Regions from separate parts of the Serratia sp. FDAARGOS_506 genome, predicted to be linked through region 3. Evidence: predicted binding sites of a transcription regulator. Region 3 holds the regulator's gene; each other region holds the start of a gene.
The links. Region 3 encodes CRP, which controls carbon source genes, mostly activating them, when cyclic AMP is high. Its sites were predicted from a motif close to ATGTGANNNNNNTCACAT; they were not measured.
Positions count from the first base shown of each region.

Region 1 (7,250 bases), 540 kb from region 3:
TAGCGAAATTGATGGGTATCAGCCTGCTGGCGCTTGGCCTCGCGGCCTGCGACGGCAACACCAAAGACACCAAGGCAGCACCTGACGGCGCGGCGGCCAGCGTGCCGGCCGGGCAGCAGGTGAGCCTGCTGGACGGCAAACTGGCGTTCACCCTGCCGGTCGGCATGGCGGATCAGAGCGGCAAGCTGGGCAACCAGGCCAACAACATGCATGTTTACGCAGACAGCACCGGCCAGCGCGCGGTGATCGTGATCCTGGGCGACAAGACCGCCGACAGCCTGGAGACCCTGGCCAAGCGCCTGGAGAATACCCAGCGCGCGCGTGACGCCAACCTGCAGGTGATCACCAACAAGGCGCTCGACGTCAACGGCGTGCCGCTGCGTCAGCTGGACAGCATTATCACCAGCGGCGGCGAAAAAGCCTATTCCTCCGTCCTGATCGGCTCGCTGAACAACAACATGCTGACCATTCAGGTGACGCTGCCGGCGGACAATCAGCAGCAGGCGCAGACCGAAGCCGAAGGCATCATCTCTACCCTGAAGCTGAAGCAGTAATCCCACAAAGGGCCGGCTTGCCGGCCCTTGGTTTTTATGCCAGCGCCTGCGCCAGCAGGGTGATCGGATGTTCGCAGCGCTTGCTGGTGGACATTTCTATCTGCCATTTGCAGGTCTCGCAGTCGGTCACCACCAGATCCACCCCGCTTTCTTCTATCTGCCGGAACAGCGGTGCGCCGATGCCTTGCGAAGTGGCGTAGTTCTCCGATTTGAACCCGTAAGTGCCGGCGATGCCGCAGCACTGCGAATCCAGCACCACCAGCTCCAGCCCCGGTATCTGCCGCAGCAGCTCCAGGGTGTAGGCCGTCCAGCCCATCTTCTCCATATGGCAAGGCGTGTGATAAGCCACCCGCAGCGGCGTGCGCTTGAGCGGCAGGCTGCGCCCCTGATTGATCAGGCGGTAGAGATAACGCGTCGCCAGCTCCACCCGATCGCGCACCGGGGTGGTGTCCACGTCCAGCAGATGAGGGTATTCGTCGCGCAGGGTGAAAGTACAGCTCGATGAGGTCGCGACCACCGGAATACCGCGCTCCAGCACCGTTTCATGCAGCGACTCGGCGTTTACCCTGGCCTGCTTTTTGGCCTGCTCGATAAACCCGTTGGCGATCAGCGGTACGCCGCAGCATTTCTCGCGTTTCAGCAGCTGCACACCGATATCCAGCGCATTGAACACTCGGATCAAATCCTTGCCCAGCTGCGGATGGTTATAGTTGACGAAGCAGCCGTGGAAAAACGCCACCTGCTCGGCATAACGCTGCTGAGCCTGCGCCTGTTGCCGGTACCAGCGGCGGAAGGTGCCGAACGAGTATTTCGGCAGTTCGCGACGGTGATCGATCTTCAGCGCCTTGTCCAGCAGCTTGCGCACCGGTTTCAGCCCGGTAGCGGCATTGACGATCGGTGCGAACGGCGTCGACAGCGAGCCCATGATGTCGGTGTGGCTGAGAATGGCGTCGCGCAGCGTCGGCTTGCTCTGAGCGAAGTCGGCACGGGCGCGCTGAATGATGTCGCCGATTTTGACATCGGACGGGCAGGCCACTTCACAACGTTTGCAGTTGGTGCAGTATTTCAGCGCTTCGTCGTACAGCGCCGGATCTTTCAACCGCAGCCGCTCACCGTCCGGCCCCGCCTGTTTTGGCCCCGGATAGAGCGGGTTCACTTTGGCGACCGGGCAATAGGTGGTGCAGACGGTGCATTTGATGCAGCTTTCAAAGCTGTGGTCCTGATGCAGGCTCATGCGTTTTCCTCCGCGGCGATCTGCTGCGCGACGTGCAGCGCACCGATCAATGACACGCCGGCGCCACAGCCCTGCTGCAGCGGATCGTAGCCGCCTGCGACCGCGCCGATGGCGTACAGATTGTCGAACGCCATTCCCTGCTTCATCGCCCGCAGCCTGCCGTCGGTGCGCACACCAAACTGCAGATAAGGCTGCGGCGCGAACAGCTCGCGCCGGCTCCAGTCAGCGCGATTCGCGCGGCTGTGTACGTCCAGTCCGAAGATCGGCTCACGCACGCCGTCGAAACCCGCCACCAGTCCGTTGCTGAAGAAGCTGCCGCTGGCCAGCACGACCTGTTGCGCCCGCAGCGGAATATCGCCATGGTTGCGGGTATACAGGCCGGTAACGCGGCCGGCTTCGCACTCGGCACGCAGCACACTGTCGCCCGGCATGAAAACGCCGCCCAGCTGTTGGAAACGCCGCCGCAGCGCCTGATGCAAGCGCATGCCGGGCACCGAAGGCGGCAGCGTCGGCAACAGCCGGATCGGTTTGCCAACCGCATCCTGCAGTACCGCCAGCGACGCGTCGTCCTCCAATCCCAGACAGGCCGGCAGGAAGAGCGCGTCGGCCTCGCCCGCCAGTCGTCTCAGCTCCTCAGCCATCGGCGGCAGGCTTTCCATCAAATCCAGAACCCGGGCGATGTTCACCGCGCGGAACTCGCTGGGGTTATTGCGCAATCTGTCCAACGCCGGCATGTGCAAATAGGCCACTTCCGTCTCTACGCCGAGCTCACGGCTCAGAGAATCGGCGGCCATCTGCGGTTGGAAGTCGAGGAAACCCTCGATGCCAATCACCGCAATGCGCCGCCACGGCAGTTGGCCGGTCAGCGGCAGCGTCGGGATCGCCTGCGGGCTGAGCCAGGTGGCGCGGCGCGTGCCCAGCGGCGTAATGCGCAGGTGGTTGTTGGCGCCCTCGCCCTGCAGGTTCAGCCCACAGCGCTCCAGCAGCCGCTGTGCGGCGGCGGACAGCGCCGCTACCCGGCCGGGCCCGATCAGGGCATACGGATGCTGCGGCGCCTGCTGCGCCAGCTGCGGTAACGCAGCCAGCGGCATCTCGACCGGCGTGCCATCCGGCAATCTTGCCAGCAGATCGAGCGAACCGGAGGAGAAATAGAGCGCGCTCTGGCCGGAACTAACCACCGCACAGCGCTTGCCCTGTTCGGCCACGGCAATGGCGCAGCTCAGGCCCGCCAGGCCGCCGCCAATCACCACTACGTCAAATCGCATCATCCGCCTCCTGCTCCTTGTCGGCCCGGGCTTCAAGCCCGCACAACCCTTGGTAAACCCAGCTGGTAAATTCGCTCTCGCGCAGCGCATCACCCCAGGCGATCGGCCGTACGCCTTTCCACCGTTCGTTGAGGAACTGCGACAACTGCGCGATGGATTGCTGCGGCGTGCTGACCTTAAAGCGCGTCAACAACCCGGCGGCGCGGCAGGCGCAGAGTTCTCCCTGGCAGGTGCCCATGCCGACGCGGGTGCGGCGGCGCAGATCCACCAGATTGTTGACGGTCAGCGAATTGACCGCATAACGCACTTCCCCGGCGGTCACCGCTTCGCATTCGCACACCAGGCTGGTGTCGAGCCGATCGGCCGTCGGCACCTGGCTGGCGCGATCGCCGTGGCGGTAAATTGCCGAGCCGCGAATGCTGGCGGGCAGAGAAACCACGCTGCGCACCGTTTCCTCCGCCGACTGGCGGGATCCGGGCAACGCGTCCTGCGCAGTGGTGCACGGGCGGTTTACACCGAGCTTTTCGCATACCTTGTCGGTAGCCCACTCAGCCATCAGGCGGTAGGTCATCAACTTGCCGCCGGTGATGGTGATAAACCCTTCCAGCCCGTCGCGGCTGGCGTGATCGAGCAGCACGATGCCGCGGCTGACGTTGCGCCCGCTAGGATCGTCGTCGCTGGCCACCAGCGGCCGCACCCCGGCATAGGCGCGCAGAATGCGGGTCTGCGCCAGGGTCGGCGCCAGCAGCGCTCCCTCGCGGATCAGAATGTCCACCTCTTGCGGCGTCACCAGCATGTTGTCAATTTGGTCGTAATCGATATGGGTCGAGGTGGTGCCGATCAGCGAAATGGTGTCGCCCGGCACCAGGATGTCGGCATCCGCCGGTTTGCGACAGCGGTTGATTACCATGTTGTTGATGCGATGGCCGAGGATCAGCAGCGCCCCTTTGGCCGGGAACATGCGGATGCGCAAGTCGGCGTATTCGGCGATCTGCTGGCCCCAGATGCCGGCGGCGTTGACCACCACCGGCGCATGCAGCTCATAACGCCGCTGATTCTGATGGTCGTAAACGCGCACGCCCGTCACCCGGTCGCCGCTGCGCAGCAACCCCACCACCTGATGGTAGGTCAGGATCTGCGCGCCGTGCTCGCGCGCGTCCAGCATGTTGGCGGCGGTCAGCCGGAAGGGATCGACGGTGCCGTCCGGCACCCGCACCGCGCCGATCAGCGCCGGGTTGGCCGCCGGTTCGAGGCGCAGCGCCAGCTGCGGGTCGATCGCTTCAGCATCGATGCCGGCCTGGCGGCAGGCGGCGATAAACTGCTGCTGATAGTCCAGCGAGTCTTGCGGCAAGGTGATGAACAGCCCGTCGGTGCGCTCGATGCAGTGGTGGGCGATGCGTTTCAGGATACGGTTCTCTTCGATGCACTCGCGTGCCGACTCACCGTCGGTCACCGCATAGCGCGCGCCGCTGTGCAGCAAACCGTGATTGCGGCCGGTGGCGCCGGTGGCGATGTCGTGGCGCTCCAGCAAGATGCAGCGCAAGCCGCGCCGCGCGCAGTCGCGGGCGATGCCTGCGCCGGTGGCGCCGCCGCCGATGATGATCACATCCGTTTCGCCGCCGTCAAAATAGCTGCTCATGTCGCTCCCTCAGGATCGGTAGTTATGAGCCTATTGAGCCACGGTTATTAGGGTCTTTGTTTGATAAGGAACAAGAACGAACATAAAACGAAATAAAAATGTCCACAAAAAACCATCAATGTGATCATAATCACGATTTTTGGACGTTTTTCTATTTCATAACGTTAACGAATCGCTCAAAATCCGCCGTGGTTTCATGAAAGTGTAACAATTGCGCCATTCGTCACAGCGACACCAGGCGTATTTGATGACAATGGCGCTCGTTATGGAACACAAAAACACCACATTCGATATCCGCTCAATCATCAAATGAACGTAAAAGGTCATATTGATGTGATAACAGATAAAGCCATCGGAGGCGCTCATGTTGAGTATTTTTAAGCCGGCCGCACACATCGCCCGTGTGCCGAGCGATAAGGTAGACCCGCTCTACCGTAAGCTACGCTGGCAAATTTTCCTGGGGATCTTCTTCGGTTACGCCGCTTACTATCTGGTGCGTAAGAACTTCACCCTGGCCATGCCTTACCTGATCGAACAAGGCTTCAGCCGCGGTGACCTCGGCTTCGCGCTGTCGGGCATTTCCATCGCCTACGGCTTCTCCAAATTCATCATGGGTTCGGTCTCCGACCGTTCCAACCCGCGAGTGTTCCTGCCTGCCGGCCTGATCCTGGCGGCGGCGGTGATGTTGTTCATGGGCTTCGTGCCGTGGGCGACCTCCAGCATCGCCATCATGTTCGTCCTGCTGTTCCTGTGCGGCTGGTTCCAGGGCATGGGTTGGCCGCCGTGCGGCCGCACCATGGTGCACTGGTGGTCGCAGAAAGAACGCGGCGGCATCGTCTCCATCTGGAACTGCGCCCACAACGTGGGTGGCGGCCTGCCGCCGCTGCTGTTCCTGCTGGGCATGGCCTGGTTCAACGACTGGCACGCGGCGCTGTACATGCCGGCCTTCGGCGCCATCCTGGTGGCCCTGATCGCCTTCGCCCTGATGCGCGACACCCCGCAATCCTGCGGCCTGCCGCCGATTGAAGAGTACAAAAACGACTATCCGGACGACTACAGCGAAAAAGACGAAGAAGAGCTGACCGCCAAGCAGATCTTCATGCAGTACATTCTGCCGAACAAGCTGCTGTGGTACATCGCGGTCGCCAACGTGTTCGTCTATCTGCTGCGTTACGGCATTCTGGACTGGTCGCCGACCTACCTGAAAGAAGTGAAACACTTCGCGCTGGACAAGTCTTCCTGGGCTTACTTCCTGTATGAATACGCCGGTATCCCGGGCACCCTGCTGTGCGGCTGGATGTCGGACAAAGTGTTCAAAGGCAACCGCGGCGCCACCGGCGTGTTCTTCATGACGCTGGTAACCATCGCCACCGTGGTGTTCTGGATGAACCCGGCCGGCAACCCGACCGTGGACATGATCTGTATGCTGGTCATCGGCTTCCTGATCTACGGCCCGGTGATGCTGATCGGCCTGCACGCGCTGGAGCTGGCGCCGAAGAAAGCCGCCGGCACCGCCGCGGGCTTCACCGGCCTGTTCGGCTACCTGGGCGGCTCGGTCGCGGCCAGCGCCATCGTCGGCTACACCGTGGACTTCTTCGGTTGGGACGGCGGCTTCATGGTGATGATCGGCGGCGGCGTGCTGGCGGTTATCCTGCTGCTGCTGACCATGCTGAACGAAAAGAAACACCACGCGGAAATCGCCGCCAAGCGCGGTTAAGCGTCACACGACTTTTGCATGATTTAAAGGCCGCCCTGCGGCCTTTTTACTACCCTGCCCCCAACAACACGGAGAAAACGGAATGCGGACTCAAGTCAAAGCCCTGCTGACAGGGATCATTCTCGCCACCTCAATGGTCAGCGCCGCGCAGGCGGCGGACAAAGTGGTGATCGCCCACCGCGGCGCCAGCGGCTACCTGCCGGAACACACTCTGCCGGCGAAGGCGATGGCCTACGCACAGGGTGCCGATTACCTTGAACAAGATCTGGTGATGACCAAGGATAACGAGCTGGTGGTGCTGCATGACCACTACCTCGACCGCGTCACCGACGTCGCCGAACGCTTCCCGGACCGCGCGCGCAAAGACGGCCGCTACTACGCCATCGACTTTACGCTGGCGGAAATCAAATCGCTGAAGTTCACCGAAGGCTTTGAAATCGAAAACGGCAAGAAGGTACAGGGTTACCCTGGCCGCTTCCCGATGGGCAAATCCGACTTCCGCGTGCACACTTTCCAGGAAGAGATCGAGTTCGTGCAGGGTCTGAACCATTCGACCGGCAAAAACATCGGCATCTACCCTGAAATCAAGGCGCCGTGGTTCCACAAGCAGGAAGGCAAAGACATCTCCAGCAAAGTGCTGGCGGTGCTCAAGCAATACGGTTACACCGGCAAGAACGATAACGTCTACCTGCAATGCTTCGACGCCAACGAGCTCAAACGCATCAAGAACGAGCTGGAGCCGAAGCTGGGCATGGACCTGAAACTGGTGCAGCTGATCGCCTATAACGACTGGCAGGAAACCTACGAGCAGAAAGCCGACGGCAAGTGGGTAGAATACGAC
Region 1 is NZ_CP033831.1:1,686,721-1,693,970, reverse strand. It holds gene EGY12_RS08235 (DcrB family lipoprotein) at 1-554, shown strand, start outside; gene glpC (anaerobic glycerol-3-phosphate dehydrogenase subunit GlpC) at 589-1,788, opposite strand; gene glpB (glycerol-3-phosphate dehydrogenase subunit GlpB) at 1,785-3,053, opposite strand; gene glpA (anaerobic glycerol-3-phosphate dehydrogenase subunit A) at 3,043-4,692, opposite strand; gene glpT (glycerol-3-phosphate transporter) at 5,057-6,409, shown strand; gene glpQ (glycerophosphodiester phosphodiesterase) at 6,492-7,250, shown strand, end outside.
Region 1: the regulator CRP is predicted to act here: its motif matches at 4,811-4,828, upstream of glpT (glycerol-3-phosphate transporter).

Region 2 (7,250 bases), 2.2 Mb from region 3:
CAACAATTCAGTGATCCTGATGGGGGGCAACGGGCTCACGCCGGCCTATCTTATCCCGTCGCAGGCCACCACCGCCGCCATCAACCTGGCGCGCGACGTCGACGTGCCCTGGGGGCCGGTGAAAAAGCTGCGGTTCTACAACGATTACAGCGTGCTCTGGAAGGATAGGCACGGCGGATCTGACTCTAAAATGAACACGCTGGGGGTACAGGTCTTCGCCATGCCGGTGATGCTGTGGGTGGATCTGACCTGGGCGCAGAACGCCAACCCGTGGGGCGGCGTGGAAAACGCCACCGGCTGGACCGGCACCCAGTCCTCCGGCAGCAATAAATGGTATTTTCGCACCAACGTGAACATCGGTTACTACTTCTGAGGCGGCGGGATCTACACTGAAGTATCGCCGCCAACCGGAGAACCCACGATGCTGAGCGCACAAACGCTGCATGTCGCCATCAACCGCCCCTGTGACGAGGTGTATGCCTTTCTCAGCCAGCCGGAAAACTTCCCCTTGTGGGCCAAAGGGTTAGCCAACAGCTTGCGGCGGGAAGGTGAAGACTGGGTGGCGGAGACCCCACAAGGGCCGATCCACATTCGCTTCAGCGCGCCGAATGCCTTCGGCGTGCTGGATCATTGGGTGACGCTGCCGGACGGCGGCGTAGTCTATGTGCCGCTGCGCGCGCTCGCCAACCGGCACGGCACCGAGGTGATCTTCACCCTGTTTCGCCAGCCGGGCATGGACGACGCGCTGTTCGCCCGCGACGCCGGGCTGGTGAACGCCGATCTGCAGGCGCTGAAGCGCCTGCTGGAATCCCCCTCGATTACCCCTTGACCGACGACACCACGTTAAGCGGCTGGGCATCCGGCAGAATATTCATGTGCTCCAGCACCTGGGCCATGATCTTGCCGAACACCGGCCCGGCTACCGAACCGCCGAAGTGCTTGCCGGCTTTCGGGTTGTTGACCATCACCACCAGCGCCACCTGCGGATCGCTGGCCGGCGCCACGCCGGCGGTGTAGTTAATGTAGCCGCCGTCGTATTTGCCGCTCGGGCCCATTTTCTCGGCGGTACCGGTTTTGATCGCCAGCCGGTAGCCCGGCACTGCGGCGCTCACTCCGCTGCCGCCCGGCAAGGCATCGCTCTCCATCATATGCACCACGGATCGTACCGTATCCGCGGGCAGAATACGTTGCCCCATCACCGGCGGCGTCACCTTGGTGATCGACAGCGGCCGATAAATGCCGAAGGAACCGATAGCGGCGTACTCGCGCGCCATCTGCAGCGGCGTCACGCGCAACCCATAGCCGAAGGAGAAGGTAGCGCGTTCGATATCGGCCCAGCGTTCACGATGCTGCGGCAGATAGCCGCTGCTCTCGTTGCCGATGCCAAGCTCGGTTGGCCGCCCCAGGCCAAAGCTGCGATAGACCGCCGGCAGCACCGTGGCCGGCAGCGCCAGCGCAATGTGCGATACCGCGATGTCGCTCGATTTTTGCAACACGCCGGTGATGGTCAACTTCGACCAGTGGCCGACGTCTTTGATCAGGTGACCGTTCACCCGATACGGCGTGGTGTCCAGCACCGTATCCGGCCGGATCAGCTTATGCTCCAACCCCACCATCACCACCACCGGTTTCACCGTCGAGCCCGGTTCGAAGCTGTCGCTGCTGCACACGTTGCGAATGTCTTTCGCCGGGGTACTGCCATAGTTGTTCGGGTTGAACGACGGGTAGCTGGCCATGCCGAGGATCTCGCCGGTGTCGATCTTGACCAGCACCGCACAGCCGGAGTCGGCCTGGTTAGCCACCACGCCATCGCGGATCTGCGCATAGAGCACGTACTGGATAAATTTGTCGATGCTGAGCGTCACGTTCGGCGGCGGCACCGGATCCACGCTTTTTAGCACACCGATCACCGCGCCACTGCCGTCCTTCTGATAGACACGCAGGCCGTTTTTGCCCTGCAACAGCGGGTTGAAGCCCAGCTCGATGCCCTCCAGCCCCTGATTATCCTGGCCGACGATGCCGATCAGCCCGGCGGCGTCCTGGCCCATCGGATAAAAACGGCTGAAATCCTGCTCGGTGCTGACGCCGGTCAGGTGCAGTTTGCTGATGTAGGCGGCGTTGTCGTCCTCCACCTTGCGCGCCAGATAGACGAAACGCTTGCGCGCGTTGCTCTGGATCAAATGCTGCACGTCCGCCAGCGGGATCTTCAGCACGTTGGCCATGCTCTGCCAACGCTCGTTGCCGGTGTCGGTCTGAGTATCGAGAATGTGTTTCGGATCCAGCACGATGTCTTTGGACGACACGCTGACCGCCAGCGCCTCATCGTTGCGATCGGTGATCATGGCGCGGTTGGTCGGCACCACCTGGGTGCGGATAGAGCGCTGGTCGGCCTGATCCGCCAGCTGTTGATGTTCCAGCAGCTGCAGGTAGCCGACCCTGAACGCCAACAGAAAAAAACAGACCAGCATGCCGGCGCAAATCCAGCCGAAACGAACTGTGGAATAGGTTTTACCGCTTTTTTTGGTCGATGGCGCCACTGTTGTGTTAACCCTGCGTTTTTATTCGGTTTATGGTGTTATTTCAGTCTACCTTGCCGGATATGGTCAGGAGATTGCAGTTTGTAAGAAAGTAAAAACAAACCGCATCACCGTTGCACATCCGCACTGTCGTTTAACTGCGGTTTACTTTGCGCCGTATCGCCGGGCTGCGGGGCGTTGGCTGGGTCAAAAATGTGGTCGAGGATCGCGCGAGCGGTCGGCCCCGCCACCACGCCGTCGCCGCCGCCATTTTCCAGGATCAGCGCCATCGCCACCCGTGGGGTTTTATAAGGCGCGAACAGCGTATAGAAGATGTGATCGCGCAGCCGCACCGGGATCATTTTGGCGTTATAAGTTTGGTTTTGCTTCAGGCTGAACACCTGCGAGGTGCCGGATTTGGCGGCGATCTGATACGGTGCGGTATGGAACAGCTTGTAACCGGTGCCGTTCGGCAAATTGGCCATGCCGTACATGCCGTTGCGCACTATGCCCCAGTAAGGCGAATGGGGATCGCCGATCTGCGCCGCTTGCGCCGGCGGCTGGTAGCGCGTCACCCGGTTGCCCTGCTGCAGTGAATACAGCAGATGCGGCGTTTTCACCTGGCCGTTGTTGATCAGCGTGGTCAGCGCTTTTACCATCTGGATCGGCGTCGCCACCCAATACCCCTGGCCGATGCCCACCGAAACCGTATCCCCCTGATACCAGCCCTTTTTATGCACCTTCAGCTTCCAGTCGCGGCTCGGCAGCACGCCGCGGTACTCTTCGTTCAGATCGATGCCGGTGGACTGGCCGTAGCCGAACTGACTCAGCCAGTGGTGGATACGATCGATGCCCATTTCATACGCCACCTGATAAAAGAAGGTGTCGGCGGATTCCTCGATCGCTTTGGTGACATTGAGCATGCCATGGCCGGTTTTCAGCCAGTCGCGGTAGCGGCGTTCGGTGCCGGGCAGCGTCCAGGTCGGCGCGCCAAAAAAGGTGGTAGTGGGCGTGATCACCCCGGCGAACAGCGCCGAAACGGCCATGTAGGGCTTCACCGTCGACGCCGGCGGATACAAGCCCTGAGTGACGCGATTGATCAGCGGCAAATCCGGGTTGGTCAGCAGCGCCTTATAGGCCTGATAGCCGATGCCTTTCACGAAAGGATTGGGATCGTAGCTGGGGCTGGAGACCATCGCGAGGATGCCCCCGTCGCGCGGATCTTCGACCACCACGGCGGCGCGCTGCCCCTTCAGCACCGATTCAATGTACTGCTGCAGCGGCAGATCCAGCGTCAGGTAGATGTTCTTGCCGGCCTTCGGCGGCTGCTCCTTCAGCAGGCGGATCACCCGCCCGTGGTTATCGACTTCCACCTCCTGATAGCCGGTGGTGCCGTGCAGTTCGGACTCGTAATAGGCCTCGATGCCCTGTTTGCCGATGTTGCGGTCGGCGGCATAGTTCTCGCTCAGCCCAGCCTTGTCCAAGCGTTTGAGATCGCTGTCGTTGATCTTCGACACATAGCCCAACACGTGCGCCAGCTGGGCGCCGTAAGGATATTCACGCTGTTGATAGGTATCGATTGTCACCCCGTCGAAACGATATTGATTGACGGCAAAACGCGCCACCTCGGTGTCGCTCAGTCCTGCTTTGAGCGTCACCGGTTTGTAGCGGCTGTTGTGGTGCATGTCGTCGCGAAACGCGCTGATGTCTTCCGGCGTCAGGTCGACGATCGGCGTCAGTGCCTGTAACAGTGCCGCCATGTCACTGATTTTGCTGGGCGTGACCTCGATACGATACAGTGTCACGTTTCGCACCAGCGGAATGCCGTTGCGATCGAAGATCAGCCCGCGGCTGGGGGCGATCGGCAGCATCTTGATGTCGTTCTGGTTGGAGCGCGTCTGGTAAAAGCCGTGTTGGCGGATTTGCAGCCGGTAGAGATTGACGATCAGCGCGCCGAAACAGACCACCACCAGCGCCAGCGCTACGCCTGCCCGGCGGATAAACAGCCTCTCTTCCGCAGAGTGGTCGCGAATTTTTTCTTTTAACAGGGCCATGCGGTGCCGATACCTTTTGCGTCACATTTCCCCGCAAAATCAGGGAACTGAAAAGCCGGCAAGCATAGCGTTATCGGGCGCACCGCCCCATGAAAAGGTTGCTAATGAAATGGCATAACTGTTTCAGCATATTGGAATGTTACCGTCGGCGTTTTTTTCACCGCGCTCCCCATTGAGCCGCCGTTCGCCCCAATGCTACAATGTGATCTAAATCACACTATTCCCGTTATTCCCCCGCATTTCCCTGTCGGCGCCCTGCCGAATGCGGCTTTTTGTTACATAGGATCGAGTTCGATGAGTACCATTGCCACCGGTTTAGTCATGATGCGCTGGGAGTTACTGAGCGCCGTGATGATGTTCTTCGCCAGCCAGTTAAACGTCGTTTGCCGTAAAACCAGCCGCAACGGCATGGCGTTCATGTTCAGCAGCCTGGGCCTGTTTACCGCCTGCTGGTTCGTGATGGGCCTGATGGGCATTCACCTCACCCTGGAAGCCTTCACCCAATTCTGGTCATCGGCCTGGGATCGCTACGTGGACGTAGTTAGCACCATGCCGACCGATTGGCCGATGCCGTAATCTCGCCGCAGGGGCGGCGCACCGGTCGCCCCGCCGATTATTCCGTTTCCGTTGACGGCGCCGCCGCCAGCCGCGCCATCAAGGCCCCCGCCTCAATCAACAGCGCCTGCTCCCGCTCCGTTAAACAGCTCTCCATCGCCGCCAGCAGCCACGCCTCGCGCCGGCTGCGGCTTTGCTGCAGCAGGCCAAGCCCGGAGGGGGTCAGGCGCACCCGCACCCGGCGTTTGTCTTCGGCGTCCGGCGTGCGCACCAGCAAACCATCGGCCTCCAGCTCACGCAACGCGGCCGCCAGGTTAGAGGAGCGCATGCGCTCCGACTCCGCCAGCAGCGACGGCGTCGCCTCGCCGCCGTGGCGATCGATAGCCCCCAACAGCATCAGCTGGGCCCAGGATTTTTCGTCGCTGCGCGATTCGCGCCGCAAACGGCGCACCAGCGACATTAACTGCGTGCGCAGCAGCGTCACGTCTTCAGGATGATCTTTTTTCATTGGCATTAATCGATAGCGTTCAGTTTATCCCTGCTTTCACACCGCCGGATCGCGCGGTCTCCGCGCCGCTCTGGCTTAACCCAGTTACCTATGATAATATAGCTATTAATATATAGCAAAAAGACACTGCGTCGGCAGGGTTACGTTTGCTCACGCATTTGCCCCTCGCCAATTAATTTGCAGTGTTATTATTATTTTGCTTAATAAATCCCTCCTTATTCAACGTGGTACGGTAAGCCGATGGAAGCGTGGAAAGTTAATCTGATCTCGGTCTGGCTCGGGTGTTTCTTCACCGGGCTGGCGATGAGCCAAATCCTCCCTTTTCTGCCGCTGTACGTCGAACAGCTCGGCATCAGCGATCACCAATCCCTCAGCCTGTGGTCCGGTCTGGTGTTCAGTGGCACCTTTTTGGTCTCGGCGGTGGTGTCGCCGCTGTGGGGCAGCCTGGCCGACCGCAAAGGCCGCAAGCTGATGCTGCTGCGCGCCTCACTGGGCATGGCGATCGTCATCGCGCTGCAGGGGCTGGCCACCAACGTCTGGCAGCTGTTCGCGCTGCGCGCCCTGATGGGGCTGACGTCCGGCTATATTCCCAACGCCATGGCGCTGGTCGCCTCGCAGGCGCCGCGCGATAAAAGCGGTTGGGCGCTGGGTACGCTCTCTACCGGGCAGATCTCCGGCGTGATCGCCGGGCCGCTCTTGGGCGGGCTGATGGCCGATCATCTGGGGCTGCGAGTGGTGTTTTTCGTCACCGCCGGGCTGATGTTCGTCAGCTTCCTGGTGACGCTGTTCCTGATTAAAGAGCGGCGCATCACGGTGAAAAAAGCGGATCAGCTGAGCGGCAAGGCGGTATTCCGTTCGCTGCCCTATCCGACGCTGATCGTCACCCTGTTCGTTTGTACCCTGATGATCCAGCTGGCCAACTCGTCCATCAGCCCGATCCTGACGCTGTTCATCCGCGAGCTGTCGGGCGACGTCAGCAATATCGCCTTTGTCAGCGGCATGATCGCCGCCGTGCCCGGCATTGCGGCGCTGATCTCGGCACCGCGCCTCGGGCGGCTCGGCGATCGCATCGGCACCGCACGCATCCTGATCGCCGCGCTGCTGTTCACCACCGGCCTGTTCGCCGTGATGGCCTGGGTCAATACGCCATTGCAGCTGGGCATTCTGCGCTTCCTGCTCGGCTTTGCCGACGGCGCGCTGATGCCGGCGGTGCAGGCGCTGCTGCTGAAGTATTCCTCTGATCAGGTGACCGGGCGCATCTTCGGCTACAACCAATCCTTTATGTACCTGGGCAACGTCGTCGGCCCACTGCTGGGCTCGGGCATTTCGGCGATGATGGGGTTCCGTTGGGTATTCGCCGTGACGGCGGTGTTGGTGCTTTGCAATGCGCTGCAGCTGCGCCATCAGTTCAAAAAAGTGGAGAGTCAACGCGCGGGATAACGGGAAATGCGGGGAAACGCCTCAAGCAGTGGTGGGACAATGACGCCCATCAACCGTGCCACCACTGCCAAAGGCGGCCGTAGCCTACTCGACGCGGCGGTCATTTAATATTTATGTAAGTAAATAAAGTGTTGCGGGCGTGTTGAGGGCCGCCGCAGCGGCCCTTGCGGATCAGAA
Region 2 is NZ_CP033831.1:3,765,860-3,773,109, reverse strand. It holds partial or broken gene EGY12_RS18360 (hypothetical protein) at 1-373, shown strand, start outside; gene EGY12_RS18355 (SRPBCC family protein) at 422-829, shown strand; gene EGY12_RS18350 (penicillin-binding transpeptidase domain-containing protein) at 819-2,537, opposite strand; gene mrdA (penicillin-binding protein 2) at 2,645-4,570, opposite strand; gene EGY12_RS18340 (YjcB family protein) at 4,865-5,146, shown strand; gene EGY12_RS18335 (MarR family winged helix-turn-helix transcriptional regulator) at 5,184-5,633, opposite strand; gene EGY12_RS18330 (multidrug efflux MFS transporter) at 5,874-7,073, shown strand; gene EGY12_RS18325 (ester cyclase) at 7,245-7,250, opposite strand, start outside.
Region 2: the regulator CRP is predicted to act here: its motif matches at 4,771-4,788, upstream of EGY12_RS18340 (YjcB family protein).

Region 3 (7,250 bases):
GGACAGCGTGCTGGGCCAGCTGGGCAACCGCGTACAGCATGCGCTGCGCGCCTTTACTCCGCGCGATCAGAAGGCAGTGAAGACGGCGGCGCAAACCCTGCGCGCCAATCCGGCCTTCGATGCCGAAACGGCGATCACTGAGCTGGGCGTGGGCGAAGCGCTGGTGTCATTCCTCGACGAAAAGGGCCGGCCGAACGTGGTGGAGCGGGCGATGGTGATCGCGCCGGAATCCAAAATGGGCATGCTCGGTGCGGAAGGGCTGAACAGCGCGATCAACAAATCACCGCTGTATGGCCGCTATGAGGATATGATCGACCGCGAATCCGCCTACGAGAAACTGTCGTCGGGTGGCTTTGCCACCGTCGGCAGCCCGCAACAGGGGCAGCAACCACAAGCGCAACAGCAACAGCAGGCGGGCGGTGGCCTGATGGACGGCTTGAACGAGCTGCTGTTCGGCTCCACCGGCCCGCGCGGCGGCAAGCGTGACGGCATCGTCCAGACCGCCGCCAAGAGCATGGCGCGCGATCTCGGCCGCCAGATCCTGCGCGGCGTGCTGGGTTCGATCACCGGCGGCCGTAAAAAGTAAGCGGAAATTATCGTCGGCAGCGGCGGGTTAAATCAGTACACTGTGGCGGCATTTTTCTCTGCCGGACCTAACATGCTGCTGCTGATCGATAACTACGACTCTTTTACTTATAACCTTTACCAGTACTTCTGCGAATTGGGCGCCGAGGTGCTGGTGAAGCGCAACGATGAGCTGCAGCTGGCCGATATCGAGCGGCTGGCGCCGCAGCATCTGGTAATTTCCCCTGGCCCCTGTACCCCGAACGAAGCGGGTATCTCGCTGGCCGCTATTCGTCATTTCGCCGGCAAGCTGCCGATCCTCGGCGTATGTCTCGGGCATCAGGCGCTGGGGCAGGCGTTCGGCGCCGAGGTGGTGCGCGCCCGCGCGGTGATGCATGGCAAAACCTCGGCGATTCGTCACCTGGGCGTCGGCGTGTTTCGCGGCCTGAGCGATCCGCTGACCGTGACCCGCTATCACTCGCTGGTACTGAAAGCCGATACGCTGCCGGACTGTTTTGAAGTGACTGCCTGGAGCGAACGCGACGGCGTGCGCGACGAGATCATGGGCATCCGCCACCGCACTTTGGCGTTGGAAGGCGTGCAGTTCCATCCGGAAAGCGTGCTCAGCGAACAGGGCCATCAGCTGCTGGATAATTTCCTCAAGCGTTAATCCCGGTGCGTTTTTTTCACCCGTCAGGCGTTTTGCGTTTGCGCTTGATTGGTTTTTTATGCATATTTCGTGATTATGTTTTCAATATGACATTACGATAGCGCTGAAAAACCTTCAGGGTGGAGCCGAAAATGACTGAAAAATCCGCAGTGAACCGCAGCACCTTTGACCAGGTGATCCTGCCTGTTTATGCACCTGCCCAGTTTGTGCCGGTGCGTGGCCAAGGCAGCCGGGTCTGGGATCAGCAGGGAAAAGAGTACATCGATTTTTCCGGCGGCATCGCGGTGACGGCGCTGGGGCACTGCCATCCGGCGCTGGTTGAGGCGCTCAAACGCCAGGGCGAGACTCTGTGGCATACCAGCAACGTCTTCACCAATGAACCGGCGCTGCGCCTGGCAAGCAAACTGATCGACGCCACCTTCGCCGACCGGGTGTTCTTCGCCAACTCCGGCGCAGAGGCCAACGAGGCGGCGTTCAAACTGGCGCGCCATTACGCCATCACCCGCCACAGCCCGTACAAAACCAAAATCATCGCTTTCTATAACGCGTTTCATGGCCGCACGCTGTTTACCGTGTCGGTGGGCGGGCAGGCCAAATACTCCGACGGGTTCGGGCCGAAGCCGGCTGACATCGTGCATGTGCCGTTCAACGATTTGGCGGCGGTGAAGGCGGTGATGGACGACCACACCTGCGCGGTGGTGATGGAGCCGATTCAGGGCGAGGGCGGCATTACGCCGGTCGACGCCGGTTTCCTCAAAGGCGTGCGCGAGCTGTGCGACCAACATCAGGCGCTGCTGGTGTTCGACGAAGTGCAGAGCGGCATGGGGCGCAGCGGCAAGCTGTTCGCCTATATGCATTATGGCGTGACGCCGGACATCCTCACTACCGCCAAGGCGCTGGGCGGCGGTTTCCCGGTCAGCGCCATGCTGACCACCGAAGAGATTGCGTCGGTGATGCAGGTGGGCACCCACGGCACCACCTACGGCGGCAACCCGCTGGCCTGCGCGGTGGCGGAGGCGGCGCTGGACGTGATCAATACGCCGGAGGTGCTGAGCGGCATCGAGCAGCGTCATGCGCTGTATGTGCAGGCTTTGCAGCATATCGGCGATAAATACGGTATTTTCACTGCGATTCGCGGCATGGGATTACTGATTGGCGCCGAGCTGACGCCGCATTATCACGGCAGAGCGCGCGACTTTCTCACCGCCGCCGCTGCGCGCGGGTTGATGATCCTCAACGCCGGGCCGAACGTGATCCGTTTCGCGCCGTCGCTGGTGGTCGAGCTGCAGGATATCGAGGCCGGCATGGCGCTGTTCGAGCTGGCGGTGCAGGATGTGATCAACGTCTGAAGCCCATGCGGCATCTAACGGGGCACGGCAAGCCGCGCCCTTATTGATCGCGCAGTTTGCGCTTCAGCCAGATGCCGTGGTGCGGGCGCTGGCGCCAGGCCAGCGAGGAAATGGTGTGCATCACGCTTAGGTGCGACAAAATGCGCCGCAGATGGCGCTCCATCTCGGTGACGGGCATTTCCGGATGCAGATCCGGCGGCTGCATGATGCCGCTGTTGCCGCTGCTCGGGCCGTCGTATTCCAGCCGCTGTTGGCAGCTTTGCAGCGCGATTTCACAGGTTTGCAGATACTCTTCCGCCAGCTTCGGCGTCAGCATGTAGTGCTCGCGCGCCAGAATGGTCATGGCGTTCAGGTGTTCGACGATGAACTGGCTATGCGTGACCCACAGCCGCATGTCCGCCAGATAGTTTGAGGCGAACCCCGGTTCCTGCATCGCCTGATTGAGCGAGGTGAACAGTGCGTTGTGCGCCTGGTTGACCTGCATGCGGGTATAGGCCAACGCGGTCGCGTCCGGTTCCGGTTGCTTCAGCATCAGCCGCAGCGCGGCTTGATCGTTCTCCAGCGCCTGATGGGCATTCTTGCGCAGCAGCCCGCTTTGCCACTGCGGCCACAGCCAAATGGTGCCGCCGAACGCCAGCACGCAGCCGATCAGCGTATCGATCAGGCGCGGTACCAGAAAATGCGAGCCGTTCAGCGCCAGCAGCTGCAGGGTGTAAACCGCCGTGACCGTAAAGCCAATCACCGACAGCCCGTAGTTCTTGCGCGAAACCAGGTAGGCCAACAGCGTGATCACCAGCATGATGCTCAACGTTTCTCCTTCCGGCAACTGCAGCTGCAGCAGCCCGGCCGCCAGCAATAGCCCGGCAATCGTGCCCAGCGCACGGTGCTGAATACGCACCCGGGTGGCGTTATACCCGTTTTGGCTCACCAGCATGATGGTGAGCAGGATCCAGTAAGGTTTCGGCAGGTTGAATACCGCCCCCAGGCTGCTGCCGACCGCCAGCGTGACGCCCAGCCGCGCGGCGTTGCGCAGGGCGGTGGATTTGAACGACAGGTAGCTGACCAGCGCCGGCCAAAACGGCAGGCGGTGCTGGCCGGGCATCAGGTCGCGGCGGTACAGCGGATGCTGGGTGCGCAGCAGGCGGGCGATGCGGCTGAAGTGGTAATAACAAAACTGGCCGACCGGGTTATCGGGATGCTGCGCCGCCATTTTTTCCAGCGCCGCCAGCTCGTGGGCCATGGAGAAGCGCTTCGAATGTTGATGATAGAGAATATCGTGCGCCACCACGCGCAGCCGGCCGGCGATCACCTGAGCATTGCGGCGAATGATCGCTTCGGCCTGGCTCTGTTCCACCAGTTTTTGTACCTCTTCCGGCAGATGGAGGCTGACGGTGATGTGCTCCTGCAGGTCCATCGCCACCTGAAAGGCGCGCTGCAGGCGCTTTTGCTCGAGGTTGTTGGCGTGCGGCAGGAAATTAAGCTGTTGGTACAACAGGCTGATCAGATCCATCACCTTTTGCTGGCGCACCAGCAGCGGCGGCAGCGCGGTTTGCGGATCGGTGTGCTGGGTCAGCAGTGAGTATTTGGCTTCGAAGTAGTCCGCCAATTCCAGATAGAGCTGGCTTAGCGTCTCGCGCATCGGTTGCTCTTTCCACAGCTTGAACCAGAACCAGGTGAATAAGCCGTACCAGGCGGTGCCGATCGCGTACAGCAGCGGCGCCTGCCAGATAGGCACCGTGCCGGCCGTGCTGAGGGCGAATATGGCGGCTACCAGCGCCGCCGGCAACAGCCGGGCGTGCAGCGGGCTGATTTCGCCGGTGACGCCGAGCAGCAGCGCCAGGCCCAGCATCAGCGCCGGCAGCGGCACGTGCCACAGCAGAGCCTGTTGCAGCAGAACGCTGCTGAAGGCGAACAGCGAACCGCCGACGATCAGCCGTTTAAAGAAGCGTTTATGCGGCGTGTCCAGACCGGCGATATTGCAGCAGGCGGGCACGAGGGAGAACATCAGGCCGAGCTGCAGCTGGCCTATCAGCAGGCCGAACAGCACCGGCAGGCACAACACCAGCGTTTGTCGCAGTGCGTAGTTGATTTCCGGGTGGTAGATCAGGCGGCGCCACATGGCAGAGAGCAGGCAAAAAAACGGCGCAGATTGCGCCGTTTCTTCAGGGATTAACGGGTGCCGTAGACGACAATGGTTTTGCCGTGGGCGGAAATCAGGTTTTGATCTTCCAGCATTTTCAGAATACGGCCAACGGTTTCACGCGAGCAGCCGACGATCTGGCCGATCTCCTGACGGGTGATCTTGATCTGCATGCCGTCCGGGTGAGTCATGGCGTCGGGTTGCTTCGCCAGATTCAGCAGGGTTTGCGCGATGCGGCCGGTAACGTCCAGGAAGGCGAGGTTGCCCACTTTTTCGGATGTGACCTGCAGGCGGCTTGCCATCTGTGCGGACAGACGCATCAGGATGTCCGGGTTCACCTGGATAAGCTGGCGGAATTTCTTGTAGGAAATTTCGGCCACTTCACAGGCGGTTTTCGCGCGAACCCAGGCGCTGCGCTCCTGGCCTTCTTCGAACAATCCGAGCTCGCCGATGAAATCCCCCTGGTTAAGGTAGGACAGGATCATCTCTTTACCTTCTTCATCCTTGATCAGCACCGCAACGGAGCCTTTCACGATGTAGTAAAGCGTTTCGGCCTTTTCACCTTGGTGAATCAGCGTACTCTTCGATGGATATTTGTGGATATGGCAATGAGACAGGAACCATTCGAGAGTAGGGTCTGTTTGCGGTTTGCCGAGAACCATTCGCTGTTATCCTCTGTTGTTATCGCTGCCTTGTGTCACAGGGGTCAGAGTTCCCTGTAAAACCCGCCTGTAGCCGCAGTCATGAGCGAGGGCTACCGGCAAGTTTTGAGGCGTGTCATAAAAATACGCTGTCGCTCTAGCATATTAACTTGCCGTAAGCGCTGCAAGCTACATTCTGTTAACATACCGGTAAAGGAGCCTTTCTCTGGGCGTTTCCCTGAAATTCAGTGTCCCGGAAAGATTTATTGCGGCTCTGTTTGTAGCACAGAGTAAGGCGGGTGTCTCGTGTTGTCTCGCTTCAGCATGATTAGCATCAGGTTACGTTGCCTGTTTCTATGCGAAAGCGTACTCTGATTTTAAGAAATCAACCGGAGTGACCAGAATGCAGGCAAGAGTTAAATGGGTGGAAGGGTTAACGTTTTTGGGTGAATCGGCCTCCGGCCATCAGGTGTTGATGGACGGCAACGCCGGCGATAAAGCGCCCAGCCCGATGGAGATGGTGCTGATGTCGGTGGGCGGCTGCAGCGCGATCGACGTGGTGTCCATCCTGCAAAAAGGGCGCAACGACGTGCGCGACTGCGAGGTGAAGCTGACCTCCGAGCGCCGTGAAGAAGCTCCACGGTTGTTCACCCATATCAACCTGCACTTCATCGTTACCGGCCAGGATCTGACCGACAAGATCGTCGAGCGCGCGGTGAACCTGTCAGCGGAGAAATATTGCTCGGTGGCGCTGATGCTCAACAAGGCCGCTACAGTGACCCACAGCTTCGAGATCCGTCAACCGGCGTAATCGAGACGGAGCGCGGCCTGGCGCCGCGCTCAACGCATTTATTCGATCTTCTTGCCTTCCAGCAACCGCTGCACCAGCGGCGCCATGATCAGCTCCATCGCCAGCCCCATCTTGCCACCCGGCACCACTAACGTATTGATGTGCGAGATAAACGAGCCCTGCAGCATCGCCAGCAAATAGGGGAAGTCTATCTGATCCAGCCCGCGGAAGTGGATCACCACGAAGCTTTCGTCCAGTGAGGGAATCGCCTTGGCGGCGAACGGGTTGGAGGTGTCCACCGTCGGCACGCGCTGGAAGTTGATGTGGGTGCGCGAGAACTGCGGCGTGATGTAGTTGATGTAATCTTCCATCGAACGCACCACCGAATCCATCACCGCTTCGCGAGAGTGGCCGCGCTCGCCGGTATCGCGGATCAATTTCTGGATCCACTCCAGGTTGACGATCGGCACCACGCCGACCAGCAGATCGACATGTTTGGCCACGTCATGGTGATCGGTGACAACGCCGCCGTGCAGCCCCTCGTAGAACAGCACGTCGGTCGGCGCCGGCAGCGGCTCCCACGGGGTGAAGGTACCCGGTACCTGATTGTAGGGCACTGCTTCGTCGTAAGTGTGCAGATACTTGCGCGAGCGCCCGGTGCCGTTCTTGCCATAGTCGATAAAGCTCTGCTGCAGCAGGCCGAAGTCGTTGGCCTCGGGGCCGAAATAACTGATGTGTCTGCCCAGATCGCGTGCCTTGCGGATCGCCGCGTCCATTTCCGGCCGGGTGTAGCGATGGAAACTGTCGCCCTCCAGCTCGGCGGCGCGGATGTTGAGCTGTTGGAAGATCTTACGGAACGCCACGCTGGTGGTGGTGGTGCCGGCGCCGCTGGAACCGGTCACCGCGATAACGGGATGTTTGGCAGACATGATGGTTGTCACTCCGTGTTGAATGCGCCGGCGTCGGGGATTATTGTGGCTCTTGTTGACGCTCTCTATCTCTGGGTAAAAATGGCGCGCGCTGGTTTGCAATGCCCCATTGTTACCTGATTTTTTTCGTCAGTCATAGAACCGAACGCCACTAAATTTCTTCCTGC
Region 3 is NZ_CP033831.1:1,145,574-1,152,823, reverse strand. It holds gene EGY12_RS05815 (helicase HerA-like domain-containing protein) at 1-586, shown strand, start outside; gene EGY12_RS05810 (aminodeoxychorismate synthase component II) at 659-1,234, shown strand; gene EGY12_RS05805 (aspartate aminotransferase family protein) at 1,366-2,583, shown strand; gene EGY12_RS05800 (YccS/YhfK family putative transporter) at 2,624-4,702, opposite strand; gene crp (cAMP-activated global transcriptional regulator CRP) at 4,753-5,385, opposite strand; gene EGY12_RS05790 (OsmC family protein) at 5,768-6,175, shown strand; gene EGY12_RS05785 (phosphoribulokinase) at 6,214-7,083, opposite strand; gene EGY12_RS05780 (YheU family protein) at 7,235-7,250, opposite strand, start outside.

Region 4 (7,250 bases), 950 kb from region 3:
TGCTGGACGACGACGGCAATGCCCCGCGCATCGACGCCATCCTCAAGCAGCTCACCGATCACAGCCGCATTCTCGACGTCAGCGTGTATCAGCTGGACGGCACGCTGGTCTCCCACGCCGGGGAGCAGATAAGTATACGCGATCGCCTGTCGCTCGACGGCAAACGCGCCGGCAGCTACTTCAACCACCAGTTGGTCGAATCCATTCAGGGCAAAGACGGCCCGATCGGCTTTATCCGCATCACCCTCGACACCCACGTGCTGGCGACCGAATCCAAGCAGGTGGACAACACCACCAACCTGCTGCGCCTGATGATCCTGCTGGCGCTGGCGATCGGCATCATTCTGGCGCGCACTCTGCTGCAACACCGCCGCAGCCGCTGGCAGCAGTCGCCGTACCTGTTGACCGCCAACACGCCGTTGGCAGAAGGCAATACGGTGGAAGACGGCGAAGAGGATGCGCCGGAGAAAAAACAGGAAGCGCCGAAGAAGGGGTAACTCAGGCCAGGCGCTGAATGCACTCGTGCCGTTTTCTTGTCCTTTTGGTGAATAGATTGTCCGTAACAACGGGATCCACAACCAATTGAAAGGTAAAGCATTAGCCAAAACTGGCCAAGCGGAATGAATAGATTGACGGGCGGGCGCCATGATGACGCCCGCCGGGGTATTACGCTTTGTCGCCCAGCAGCACGGATTCCAGCGCGATAACGATCATTTCGTTAAAGGTGGTCTGGCGTTCCGCCGCCGTGGTCGCTTCGTGACGCAGGATGTGGTCGGACACGGTGCAGATGGTCAGCGCCTTGCAGCCGAACTCTTCGTACAGCTCCGCCGCCACGCCGTAGATGCCGGCCGCTTCCATTTCCACGCCCAGGATGCCGTACTTCTTCATCACCTGGAACATGTCCGGATCCGGCGTGTAGAACAGATCGGCGGAGAAGATGTTGCCCACGCGCGCCGGGATGCCCTGCGCCGCCGCCGCGTCGACCGCGTTGCGCACCATGTCGAAATCGGCGATCGCCGCGTAGTCGTTGTCCTTGAAGCGCAGACGGTTCACCTTGGAGTCGGTGCACGCGCCCATGCCGATCACCACGTCACGCAGTTTGATATCGTCACGCACCGCGCCGCAGGAGCCCACGCGAATGATCTTCTTCACGCCGAATTCGGCGATCAGCTCACGCGCATAGATGGAGCAGGACGGGATGCCCATACCGTGGCCCATTACGGAGATGCGGCGGCCTTTGTAGGTACCGGTGAAGCCCAACATGCCACGCACGTTGTTCACTTCCACCGCGCCTTCCAGGAAGGTTTCGGCGATGTATTTTGCACGCAGCGGATCGCCCGGCATCAGTACTACGTCAGCGAAATCACCCATCTCAGCATTAATGTGCGGCGTAGCCATAATTTTCTTCCTTTAGAAATCTTATTTAATAAAAACGTCAAACATCTAAGCCTTGAATTTCGAGTTGCAGCCAGGCAGCTAGCGGGTGAATCCCCAGGAGCTTACTTGAGTAAGTGACTGGGGTTCACGCGTGAAGCTAACAACGCTGCGGCTTGAAAGACAGGGCTTAGAACATGCTCTTACCGTAATCCATCGGCGACAGGCCAAAGTAGTTGGCAACGGTCTGGCCGATGTCGGCAAAGGTCTCACGGTGGCCCAGCGAGCCCGGCTTCACTTTCGGGCCGTAAACCAGCACCGGGATGTGCTCGCGGGTGTGGTCAGTGCCCGGCCAGGTCGGGTCGCAGCCGTGGTCGGCGGTGAAGATGATAATGTCTTCGTCTTTCACCAGCTTCAGCAGCTCCGGCAGGCGGCGGTCGAACAGCTCCAGCGCAGCGGCGTAGCCCGCCACATCGCGGCGGTGGCCATAGGAGGAGTCGAAGTCCACGAAGTTGGTGAACACGATGGTGTTGTCGCCGGCCTTCTCCATTTCGATCAGGGTCGCGTCGAACAGCGCGTCGATGCCGGTCGCCTTCACCTTCTTGGTGATGCCGACGTTGGCGTAGATATCGGCGATTTTACCGATCGACACCACTTCGCCGCCCTTCTCGTCCACCAGCTTTTTCAGCACGGTCGGCGCCGGCGGCTCTACCGCCAGATCGTGACGGTTGCCGGTGCGCTGGAAGTGGCCCGGCTTATCGCCGACGAACGGACGCGCGATCACGCGGCCGATGTTGTACCCGCCTTCGGTCAGCTCTTCACGCGCGATTTCGCACAGCTCATACAGACGCTCCAGGCCGAAGGTTTCTTCATGGCAGGCAATCTGGAACACTGAGTCGGCGGAGGTGTAGAAAATCGGCTTGCCGGTTTTCATGTGCTCTTCGCCCAACTGATCGAGGATCACGGTGCCGGATGAGTGGCAGTTGCCCAGGTAGCCTGGCAGCTTGGCGCGCTCCACCAGCTTATCCAGCAGCGCCTGCGGGAAGCTGTTGTGTTCGTCCGTGAAGTAGCCCCAGTCGAACAGCACCGGCACGCCGGCGATTTCCCAGTGGCCCGACGGCGTGTCTTTACCGGAAGAGAGCTCGCTGGCGTAACCGTACGCGCCAATGATGTCGGCGTTGCGGTCCAGCCCCTGCGGGAAGTTGCCGGTAGACTCTTCCGCCGCTTTGCCGAGGCCCAGACGGCTCAGGTTAGGCAGCGTCAGCGGGCCCTGACGGCCCACGTTGGCCTCACCGCGCGCGCAAACCTCGGCGATGTGGCCCAGGGTGTCGGAACCCTGGTCGCCAAAACGTTCGGCGTCTTCGCTGGCACCGATGCCGAAGGAGTCCAATACCATAATAAATGTGCGTTTCATCTGTGCTCTCCTGCGTGTTCTCACGCTATTGCGACCGCAAGACTGCAATCGCCCTTATTCTCTAAATTTATACCCAATGGATTTCAAGTTGTAGCTAGGCGGCTAGCGCGTGTATCCCCAGGAGCTTACTCAAGTAAGTGACTGGGGTGCACGCGTGCAGCCAACAACGCTACGGCTTGAAAGACGAGGGTCATCACGCTTGAGTGATGCGCTTATACACCACCGGCGTCGCCTCCGGCGCCTTGTCGCTCAGCGTCATTGCGCTGCGCACCGCATCGGCCGCCTGCTGCCAGCTCTCTTCATCGTTGGCGTGGATCATCGCCAACGGCTGCTGGGCATCCACTTTATCGCCCAGGCGCGCCACCTCGGTCAGGCCAACGCTGTAGTCGATGGCGTCGCTCGCCCGGCGGCGGCCGCCGCCCAGCGAAACCACCGCCATGCCCAACGCACGGGTATCCATGGCGCTGATGATGCCCGGCTTTTCAGCATACACCGGCTTGCTCAGCGTTGCCGCCGGCAGATAGCTATCGTAACGTTCGACGAAGTCTATCGGCCCCTGCTGCGCCGCCACCATGCGGCCAAATACCTCCGCCGCCTTGCCGTTGTCCAGCACCGCCTGCAGTTTGGCGCGCGCGTCGGCCTCGTCTTGCGCCAGGCCGCCGGACAGCAGCATCTCTACGCACAGCGCCAGCGTCACTTCCAGCAGACGCGGGTTGCGGTATTCGCCGGTCAGGAAGCGCACCGCTTCACGCACTTCCACCGCGTTACCGGCGCTGGAAGCCAGCACCTGGTTCATGTCGGTCAGCAGCGCGGTGGTCTTGCAGCCCGCACCGTTGGCCACGCCGACGATCGCCTGGGCCAAGTCTTGCGACAGCGCATAGGTCGGCATAAAGGCGCCGGAGCCGACCTTCACGTCCATCACCAGCGCATCCAGCCCTTCCGCCAGCTTCTTGGCCAGAATGGAGGCGGTGATCAGCGGAATCGAATCCACGGTAGCGGTAATGTCGCGGGTGGCATAGAAACGTTTGTCCGCCGGCGCCAGCGAGCTGGTTTGGCCGATGATCGCCACGCCGACGTCCTGAATGATTTTGCGGAAGGCGTTATCGTCCGGGAAAATATTGAAGCCCGGAATGGCTTCCAGCTTGTCCAGCGTGCCGCCGGTATGCCCCAGGCCGCGGCCGGAGATCATCGGCACATAGCCGCCGCAGGCCGCCACCATCGGGCCAAGCATCAGCGAGGTCACGTCGCCCACGCCGCCGGTCGAATGCTTGTCGACGATCGGGCCGTTCAGCGCCAGACTCTTCCAATCCAGCACGGTGCCGGAATCGCGCATCGCCATGGTGAGCGCCACGCGCTCCGGCATGCTCATGTCATGGAAATAAATGGTCATCGCCAGCGCGGCGATCTGCCCTTCCGATACCACGTTGTCGCGAATGCCGTTGATGAAAAAGCGGATTTCCGCTTCGCTTAACGGCTGGCCGTCGCGTTTTTTACGAATAATTTCTTGAGCCAGGAACAAGGCATCCCCCTGTGTCGCCGAGAGTCGGTGCAGACGGGCGCGCCTGGCGCCCGCCAACGAAATCGATCAGTAGCCGCCGCCGGCGGTCTGGGTCTGATGGCCCAGCGCGGTCAGCAAGCTGGCCAGCAGGCTGGAAGCGCCAAAGCGGAAATGCCGCGCGTCGGCCCAGCCTTCGCCCAGAATACGATCGGCAAGTTGCAGATAATGCAGCGCGTCTTCCGCGGTGCGCACGCCGCCGGCTGGCTTGAAGCCCACCGTCTTCGCCACGCCCATATCGCGGATCACCGACATCATCAGCTCGGCGCTTTCCAAGGTGGCATTGACCGGCACCTTGCCGGTGGAGGTCTTGATAAAGTCCGCCCCGGCCTTGATGGCGATTTCGGACGCCTTGCGGATCAGATCGGCCTGCTTCAGCTCACCGGTTTCGATGATCACTTTCAGCAGCACGTTGGCCGCCAGGCAAGCCTGCTTGCACTGTTTCACCAGCTCGAAGCCGACCTGTTCGTTGCCGGCGATCAGCGCGCGGTAAGGGAACACCACGTCCACTTCATCCGCGCCATAGGCGATGGCCGCACGGGTTTCCGCCAGCGCGATGTCGATATCGTCATTGCCATGCGGGAAGTTGGTCACGGTGGCGATACGAATATCCGGCGTGCCTTGCTCACGCAGCGCCTTACGCGCCACCGGGATAAAACGCGGGTAGATGCAGATAGCCGCCGTGTGGCCGGCCGGGCTGTTGGCCTGACGACAGAGCGCGATCACTTTCTCGTCGGTGTCATCATCATTCAGCGTGGTTAAATCCATCAGGTTCAGCGCACGTTGCGCTGCTGCGGTTAATTCGGTCATAAAACTCTCCAACTGAGTACCTGGGTGTTGGCGAGCGGACTTGGTTCCATGAAGATAGCGCTGGGGAACGGGGTTCCCACGGCGGCAACTGAGATCCTTCTCACCGCACATGGCCACCCGCCTTGCGGCCGGCCAGTAAATAGCTATTTGAACACGAATGCCGGAGGCGATTCGCGTTCATCGTCACACTATATGAAATAGCACTGTAACAGACCGGAATTATATGTGAAGAACATCACAAAATAACGCGATATCGTTCACAAATTCGCTAAAGAAGCGGCTGAAGATCGCGGGTGCGGTAAGCACCCGCGTTGCTTAGAGTATAGGCGGAGTCCCACGATCGGTCGCGCCGACGCGGGCTCCGGGATGGCTTACAGCGCCAGGAAGAAGCCGGCGATGGTGGCGCTCATCAGGTTGGACAGCGTGCCCGCCGCCACGGCCTTCAGACCGAAGCGCGCGATGTCATGGCGACGGTTGGGGGCCATGCTGCCCAGACCACCCAGCAGGATCGCCACCGAGGAGAGATTGGCGAAACCACACAGCGCGAAGGAGATGATCGCCTTGGTGTGAGCCGACAGCACCTGCAGGCCTTCCGCCGCCACCACGTCGTCCGGGCGCAGATAGGCGCCAAAGTTCATGTAGGCGACGAACTCGTTGACGATGATCTTCTGGCCGATAAACGAACCGGCGGTCATCGCTTCGCTCCACGGCACGCCGATCAGGAAGGCGATCGGCGAGAACACCCAGCCGAGGATCAGTTCAAGCGACAGCTGCGGGTAATCGAACCAGCCGCCGATGCCGCCGAGAATGCCGTTGAGCAAGGCGATCAGCGCGATAAACGCCAGCAGCATCGCGCCGACGTTCAACGCCAGCTGCATGCCGGAAGCCGCGCCGGAAGCCGCCGCGTCGATCACGTTGGCCGGACGATCCTCTTCGGCGATCAGCTTCATCGCATCGTCTTTATCGTGGGTCTGCTCCGTTTCCGGCACCATCAGTTTGGCGAACAACAGCCCGCCCGGCGCGGCCATGAAGGACGCGGCGATCAGGTATTCCAGCGGCACCCCCATCTGCGCGTACCCCGCCAACACCGAACCGGCTACCGAGGCCAGGCCGCCGCACATCACGGCAAACAGCTCTGACTGGCTCATGGTGGCGATATACGGACGCACCACCAGCGGCGCTTCGGTCTGGCCAACGAAAATGTTGGCGGTCGCCGACAGCGATTCGGTGCGCGAGGTGCCCAGCAGCTTGTGCAGGCCGCCGCCCAACACGCGGATCACCAACTGCATGATGCCGAGGTAGTACAGCACCGCAATCAGCGAGGAGAAGAACACGATCACCGGCAGAACGCGCAGTGCGAACACGAAGCCGCCGCCGCCGAACACCTCGAACATCTTGTCGGACACCAGCCCGCCGAAAATGAACGAAATGCCCTGATTGCCGTAAGCGATAACGTTTGCCACGCCGTTAGACATACTGCCGAGGATGCTGCGGCCCAGCGGTACATACAGCACCAGCGCGCCGATGCCGACCTGAATGATGAACGCCCACACGACGGTGCGCAGTTTGATGGCCCGGCGGTTGCTGGAGAGCAGCACCGCAATGGCGATCAGCACCGCCATACCGACCAGACTCATGATGAGTTGCATGCAAAGTTTCCCTGTTGCAAAAAATAAAATACATCCCTGCTCATGGAGAGAGGTCTGCTATTGGAGAGTTTCGGGGGGATTATACTGAGCGAGGTCACCCTCGCACCGATTTATGTCACAAATGTATACAACAGGACGCAAATAAAAACCTTATAACGTGACACAAATCACGTTATAAGCTCATCAATCCGGCATGGCGAACAGTGCCTGGGTATTGCGTTGCAGGTGGTCGGCGATCTCATCGGCCGGCTCCGGCCGCAGCTCGCACAGCGTCTGAAACACCTCGGCGGCGCGTTCGGGGCGGTTCGGCTGCCCCTGATAGCCGGCCAGCGGCATGTCCGGCGCATCGGTCTCCAGCAGCAGTGCCTCAAGGGGCAATTGCGCCATCACGCCGCGCGTTTTCTGCGCCCGCTCATAGGTGAGGGTGCCGCCCACGCCGATGTAATAG
Region 4 is NZ_CP033831.1:2,095,362-2,102,611, reverse strand. It holds gene EGY12_RS10175 (YtjB family periplasmic protein) at 1-497, shown strand, start outside; gene deoD (purine-nucleoside phosphorylase) at 667-1,398, opposite strand; gene deoB (phosphopentomutase) at 1,565-2,788, opposite strand; gene deoA (thymidine phosphorylase) at 2,982-4,307, opposite strand; gene deoC (deoxyribose-phosphate aldolase) at 4,374-5,153, opposite strand; gene EGY12_RS10150 (NupC/NupG family nucleoside CNT transporter) at 5,525-6,802, opposite strand; gene EGY12_RS10145 (TatD family hydrolase) at 6,986-7,250, opposite strand, start outside.
Region 4: the regulator CRP is predicted to act here: its motif matches at 5,377-5,394, upstream of deoC (deoxyribose-phosphate aldolase).